DNA from 3 places in the Acidovorax sp. GW101-11A03 genome. Region 1 is predicted to be linked to each of the others. Evidence: predicted binding sites of a transcription regulator. Region 1 holds the regulator's gene; each other region holds the start of a gene.

What was found. The regulator FNR, encoded in region 1, switches genes on or off when oxygen is low (the NO sensors DNR and NnrR bind a similar motif). The targets are predictions, from matches to a motif close to TTGATNNNNATCAA.
Region 2: AC07Z7_RS12410 (oxygen-binding di-iron domain-containing protein) is a predicted target of FNR. The motif match lies at 1,165-1,178, and genes of this name have one in related genera.
Region 3: AC07Z7_RS16590 (TraR/DksA family transcriptional regulator) is a predicted target of FNR. The motif match lies at 1,104-1,117, and genes of this name have one in related genera.

What each region holds. Positions count from the first base shown of each region.
Region 1 covers NZ_JBWKZU010000011.1:77,836-80,088, reverse strand. Annotated here, with positions in the region: gene AC07Z7_RS07305 (FixH family protein) at 1-253, shown strand, start outside; gene AC07Z7_RS07300 (hypothetical protein) at 327-620, shown strand; gene fnr (fumarate/nitrate reduction transcriptional regulator Fnr) at 678-1,400, opposite strand; gene hemN (oxygen-independent coproporphyrinogen III oxidase) at 1,596-2,253, shown strand, end outside.
Region 2 covers NZ_JBWKZU010000025.1:33,249-35,501, reverse strand. Annotated here, with positions in the region: gene msrQ (protein-methionine-sulfoxide reductase heme-binding subunit MsrQ) at 1-192, shown strand, start outside; gene AC07Z7_RS12410 (oxygen-binding di-iron domain-containing protein) at 281-1,108, opposite strand; gene lptM (LPS translocon maturation chaperone LptM) at 1,225-1,431, opposite strand; gene cyaY (iron donor protein CyaY) at 1,444-1,776, shown strand; gene AC07Z7_RS12395 (penicillin-binding protein 1A) at 1,922-2,253, opposite strand, start outside.
Region 3 covers NZ_JBWKZU010000040.1:7,959-10,211, reverse strand. Annotated here, with positions in the region: gene AC07Z7_RS16600 (MarC family protein) at 1-218, opposite strand, end outside; gene AC07Z7_RS16595 (VOC family protein) at 215-628, opposite strand; gene AC07Z7_RS16590 (TraR/DksA family transcriptional regulator) at 671-1,042, opposite strand; gene AC07Z7_RS16585 (glutathione S-transferase) at 1,148-1,795, opposite strand; gene AC07Z7_RS16580 (DUF2946 family protein) at 1,919-2,253, shown strand, end outside.

The DNA of each region.
Region 1 (2,253 bases):
CCCTGTTGCGGCAGCACCCTGGTGGAAATTCGGCCATGTCTGGCTGGTGATTGCCGGCCCGGTCATTGTGATCGTTGCCGGTTTTGTGACCTTGTGGCTGGCGCTGTCCCGTCCAGACCCAGTGGTGGCAGAGGATTACTACCGCAAGGGGATCGAGATCAACAAGACGCTGGAAGCCCCCGAGAAGAGCCTGGCACCTGCCATGAAGGGACGCAACCATGCGGCCACCCCCGTGCAGGATCAGCCGCGTTGAAATACACAAGCATGTGGCTCACCAGTGATGCCACCGTGCCGCCACTGAGCCCCCAGGAGACAGGAACGACGATATGTGGACGCAACGCCTGATGTGGATTGCATGGCCCGCCTTCTTGATGGCGGGGGTGCTGGAGATGCTGGTTTTTGCCATGGTGGACCCCCAGGATCTGCACTGGTTCGGGCAACCGCTGGCGCTGTCGCGGCAGGGCGTCTATACGCTGGCTTTTTTTGCGTTCTGGATCATCACCATGGCAAGCAGTGCGTTGACCACGCTGCTTGCCATGTCACCCTTTGAGTTGAACCGCTGCCCGGTCCCCGAGGGTGAGCGGCCAGACGACTGCCGCAAGACATCGTCCTGCTCCTGAGCAAGGAGGAGGGCGTTACTGGCCAGCCGGTGAAGGCCAACCGGGACGGCGGCCAGATCAGTGGCAGGCTTGCTGGCTGTTCACAATGCGCTTGAGGGCATCCGTGTCCAGGATGCGGACATGGCGCTGCTTGACTTCCACGATGCCTTCTTCCACAAATTTGGAGAAGGTCCGGCTCACGGTTTCGAGTTTCAGGCCCAGGTAGCTGCCGATTTCTTCGCGGGTCATGCGCAGCACCAGTTCGGACTGCGAGAAGCCGCGTGCATGCAGCCGTTGCACCAGGTTCAGCAAAAAAGCCGCTAGGCGCTCTTCGGCGCGCATGCTGCCCAGCAGCAGCATCACGCCGTGTTCGCGCACGATCTCGCGGCTCATGATTTTGTGCACATGGTGCTGCAGGGCCGTGACCTCGCGCGAGAGTTCCTCGATGCGGTCGAAGGGCATCACGCAGACCTCGGCATCTTCCAGGGCCACCGCGTCACAGGTGTGGTGGTCGTTCACGATGCCATCGAGGCCAATGATCTCGCCCGCCATCTGAAAACCGGTGACCTGGTCGCGGCCGTCTTCGGTAGCCACGCAGGTTTTGAAGAAACCCGTGCGGATGGCGTAAAGCGACGTGAAGGACTCGCCATTGCGGAACAGCGTGCCCCCCCGCTTGACCTTGCGGCGAACGGCAACGACTTCATCGATGCGCTGCAGTTGCTCTTCGTTCAGGCCCACGGGCATGCACAGCTCGCGCAGGTTGCAGTTGGAGCAGGCGACTTTGATGGTGAGCGGGTTCATAGGCACGTGAGCTAGAGGTTGGGTGTCAAGTACATCGCGCCCGATACGAAAAAGCTGGAAGGCCTTCGGGGGGGCGCCGGAGCGACTGACATTTGTCAAATTGTCGCCCGTCGGCCTGGTCGTTCACTTGATGCAGGTCAAGGACATCGCCGAGAGGGTACGGCACAGTCAGGGTGTACGCAAGGATATTCCCCCATGACCGCTGTTTCGCCCGATCTCCTGCGCCGTTTTGACGTGCCGGGGCCCCGCTACACCTCCTATCCGACAGCCGACCGGTTTGTCGAAGCGTTCGGGCAGGAAGACTATATCCTGGCACTGGAGCAGCGCCGGACAGGCTCGGTGGCCAAGGCCTTGCCCTTGTCCTTGTATGTGCACATTCCGTTCTGCGAGTCGCTGTGCTACTACTGCGCCTGCAACAAGATCATCACCAAGCACCATGACCGCGCAGAAGTCTATCTGCGCTACCTGAGCCGCGAGATCGATCTGCACACCGCACACTGCGGCGTGGGCCAGGTGGTGAGCCAGCTGCACCTGGGTGGGGGGACGCCCACGTTTCTGTCGGATGCGGGTTTGCGTGAACTCATGGCCATGCTCAAGCGCAGCTTCACCTTGGCGCCGGGCGGTGAGTACTCCATCGAGGTGGACCCCCGCACCGTGAACGCCGACAGGCTGGCGCTGCTGGCTGAGCTGGGCTTCAACCGGCTCAGTTTCGGTGTGCAGGATTTTGATGCGGAGGTACAGAAGGCCGTGCACCGCGTCCAGCCTGCCGAACAGGTGTTCGCACTGGTGGAGTCAGCGCGCGCGCTGGGTTTTGACTCGGTGAACGTGGACCTGATCTATGGCCTGCCGCGCC
Region 2 (2,253 bases), on a different contig from region 1:
GCGGTGGCGGGTTTGGCCATCCTGCACTTCTTCTGGATGCGTGCCGGGAAGAACGATTTTGCTGAAGTGGCGCTGTACGCCGCCATCCTGGCGGTGCTGCTGGGCTGGCGTGTCTGGCACCGCTGGCGCAGGCCGCAGCCCGGCTTGGCCACCACCCCGCGCGAGCGTGGCACTCCAGCGCGCCTGCCTTAGCGCTGTGGATCGTTTGCTATATATTTAATAGCTATCTTCGCTTGCCCAGTGCGCGGAGACGGCCTTTTTCCCTTGTAATGCAACAGCTTTATGCGTTCACGGCCCGCAGCGCCGGGCGCATCTGCCGGGTCACGGGGTCGATGTAGGCTGTGGGGATCTGGTAGGCCCGGTCATCAAACAGGTCAATGCCACACATCAGGTTCTCGATCCATTCAAAGAAGTCGTTGATGGCTTCCTTGCCCATGATGGGGGCGCCATGCTGCGGCACCAGCATGGCAATGTCGAGCTGGCGGGCCATGCGTGCCCACAGGCGCAGGATCTTGTTGGACACCATGTAGCGGCGGTGGAAGCCCTCCATGCGAGGAATGTGCGCCTTGAGGTCAGTCACCGGCACACGGGCCTCGGCGCCCGACATCATCGACACGCCCAGGTCACCCGTGAACAGGATGCGGCTGACCGGATCGTAGAAGTGGAAGTTGCCTTCGGAATGCATGAAGTGCGCAGGCAGCAGCACCAACTCGTGGCGGCCCAGGGGCAGGTGGCCGCCGCCGTCGGGCACGCCGATCACGCGGTTCTCGGTCTTGCCCACCTTGGTGAAGTGCGGCGCAAAGCGCTCCCACACGCGCGAGATCACCAGGTTGGCCTTGGTGCTCGTCATCCAGCGGTCGAGCGAGGCAATGATGTCTGGGTCGGCGTGTGAGGCGATCAGGTACGACAGCTTGTGGGGCGGGAAGTGTTTGGTCATCCCCATGAACAGTTCGTTGAAGGCGAGGTTGCCGCCCGGGTCGATGATGGCGCCCGTGTCGTCGTCAACGATCAAAAACTGATTGGCCTGCACGGCCTGGCCGTCCTCCTCGATGAGGTCGGTGAACATCAGGCAAGCGTGATTCTTGTCGCGGTAGAGTTCCAGGGCCATGGCCATCCTGCGGTGCAATAAAGCGCAGACTGTACGAGTGCCCCTAGGATTTGTACTTGATCGAAATCAAGCGGTGCTGCATTGGTGCCCCATGGCGGGGCGTTGTCCCAGCGGCGTCAGCGGGGGGTAGAGGCTGCGGCCGCAGGCGCCTGCGCTGCGCCCACGCCGCTGCTGGGCGTGAGTGTTTCCGGCAGCGTGGCGCGCTGTCCTGCGGCAGGCCCCGTCGGCAAGTACAAGGGCCCCCGCTGTCCACAGCCAAGCAGGGCTGCCGCACTGGCAGCAAGGACAAGTGTCCTGACTAGAATTTGGGGAGCTTTCAACATGCGCAAATTGTAATGACCGACCTCGAATTCATGGACCACGCCGAACAACTGCTGCTTGCCGTCGAGCGCAGCTGTGATCGCATCAACGACACCACGGATGCCGATGTGGATGCTCAGCGGTCGGGGGGGATGGTGACGCTGACGTTCCCCAACCGCAGCCAGATCGTTGTCAACCTGCAAAAGCCTTTGCACGAGGTCTGGATGGCGGCCCGTTCGGGGGGGTATCACTACCGGTTTGACGGCAGTGTGTGGCAGGACACCAAAGGCGCGGGCGAATTCTTCGCGTGCCTGAGCCGGGACGCCACCCAGCAGTCCGGGTTGCCTCTGCAGTTTGCCGCCCTGTAGGCGGCAGCTCCGGCCAAGTGACCGACGCCCCGTGAAGCGTTGGTCGGGCGCCGGGCAGTCCCCCGCCTCTTGTTCTCCTGGTTTGGGCGGGAGAGTGCCCTGGGCTCTACAGCATCAACGCAGCCGTTGCGCAGGAGGCGCTCGGTCAGTTGCGGAACAGGTCGAGGATGCGGCTGCGCTCTTCAGAAGGCGGTGGCGCCTGGGGGGTGACCGCCGGTGATGTGGAGCGCTGGTCTTCCAGTCCGACGCTCGACACGCCTGCGCTGCGGGCGTACTCGTCATAGAACCACTCGCCACCCACATTGACCACCCCTGTAGGCACGGTGGGCTCCATCACGGGGACGCCCTTGAGGGCGCGCTCCATGAAGCTGATCCACACGGGCAGGCTGAGTCCGCCCCCCGTTTCACGGCTGCCCAGGTTGCGGGGCGTGTCGTAGCCGATCCAGGTGACGGCTGCGATGGTGGGCTGGTAGCCAG
Region 3 (2,253 bases), on a different contig from region 1:
AGCGATAAATCGCTCAGGTTCATCACCCGCAAAAACTCCGCCCCGAAGAACAGAAACACCAGCAGCAGTGCAAACGCGATCAGCACCTCGCGCAGGATCACCCGCGCCCGCCGCTCGGGCGCCACGCCGCGCAGCGCGTTGGCAAAAATGGGGATGTTGCCCAGCGGATCGGTGATCAGCAGCAGCAAGATGGTGGCCGACGCGAACGTGTAGCTCATGTGGCGTACACCGCGTCCAGCGATCGGAAGCCCTTGATCTCGATCGGGTTGCCGCTGGGGTCGTGGAAGAACATCGTCCACTGCTCGCCCGGCTGGCCTTCAAAACGCACCTGGGGCTCCAGCACAAAGGCCGTGCCTGCCGCTTTCAGCCGCGCCGCCAGCGCATGCCAGTCGGGCAGCTCCAGAATGGCGCCGAAATGGGGCATGGGCACCAGATGGTCGCCCACATGGCCGGTGCGGGCACTGGCAAACGGGGGGCCCAGGTGCAGCGAGATCTGGTGGCCGAAGAAGTCGAAGTCCACCCAGGTGTCGGTGCTCCGCCCCTCCTGGCAACCCAGCACGCCGCCATAGAAGCGGCGGGCGGCATCGAGGTCGGTGACGTGGAAAGCGAGGTGAAAGAGGCTGCGCATCCCGCAAAGGATAGCAGCCGGTGTCCGGTTTCAGGCTCGCCCTCAGGCTGTCCGCCGGTGCTGCTCGGCCTTCTCCTGGCAGTGCACGCAGCGTGCCGCCTCGGGGGTGGCGTGCAGGCGGGCTGCGGTGATGTGGGCGCCGCAGTCCGTGCACTCGCCGTAGGTGCCCGCCTCGATGCGGGCCAGGGCCGCCTCCACGGCGGCCAGGTGGGCAGTTTCGTGCTCGTCCAGCGCGAACGCCAGTTCACGTTCGGTGGCCAGCTGGGCGCGCGGGTCTTCGGGCTGGCCAAAATGCGTTGCGGCGGCCTCGGCCCGGCCGATGGTGCCACCGCGCTGTGCCGCCAGCTGGGCCAACAACTCGGATTGCTGGGCCCGCAACTGTTGGAGGAATGGGGCGGCCTGGGTCTTGTCCATGCAGTGTCTCCTCAAGGGTGATCGGATGCCTGCATGGTGCGCCAGCGCGGGACGACCTCGGTTGACCAAGGTCAAGGGATGAAGACCCTGCGCTGGGAGGCGGCTTCAGCGCTTGGGTGGCCGCGCCAGCATCTCCGCCGTGTTGGTCTTGCGGTCTGCGTTCACGCGCTGCACGTGGGGCCGTTCGCCCATGCGGGTCAGGTATTCGCGCACGGGCAGCTCGGCCAGGTAGTCGCGGCCATAGATGATCTTGGTGGCTGAGCTGACCAGCGGCAGGTGCACGATGGCGGCACAGTCGGCCAGCGTAAAGCTGTCTCCACCCACATAGGGGCTGAACTTGGCGAGCTGGCCGAAGGCGGCGATGTTCTTCGTGAGCTGCGCGCCCACCTTTTCCTTGGCGCTGTCGCTCACCGTGCCGCCAAAGAAGGCCTGCGGGTACAGGTTGCGCGCCACCAGCTCCAGGTGCAGCTCCAGAAAGGTGATCAGCTCGCGCACCTTGGCGGCCTGGTAGGGGTCGGTGGGGATCAGCGGGTGCGCGGGGTGGGCGGCCTCGATGTAGTCGGCGATCACCGCTGATTCGCACAGCGGGCCCTGGGGCGTGCGCAGGTAGGGCACCTTGCCCAGCGGGCTGGCGCTGCGGTCGGTCTCGCCCACCCAAGCCAGTTCTTCGGTGAACGGCAGGCCTTTTTCGAGCAGGGCGAGCTTGACCTTGTTGTAGTAGTTGCTGGCCGAAAAGCCACAGAGTGTCAGCATGGGGTTGTCTCCGTTGTAGGGGTGAATGCAGCGTACATCCTAGGTGCGGGCGGGGGCGCCGTCCGTCGCGCAGATGACCCCGGACAAGGCCTCGCGGTTGGCGCCACCTACAATCGGGCCCTCATGCGCTTCTCCCTGCAAACCCTCCGCAGCCTTGGCTGGCTCGCCCGCCTGGTGCTGGCGTGGTTTGTGGTGTCCATGGGCGTGGCCGTGGCGTCGCCGCTGGTCAACCCGCAGGCCATGGAGCTGATCTGCTCGGGTTCGGGTGCGATCAAGCTGCTGGTCAAGACGGACGATGGTGCCCAGGAGATGCAGAGCCACACGCTGGACTGCCCCCTGTGCGCCCAAGTGGGTGCACCGCCGCCTGCCGCGCAGGCACGGCTTCCTGTGTTCCACCCTCTGGCGCATGCGCTGCGCCCCATCCCTGCCGCGCACATTGCTGCGCGCACTGCTGCGCC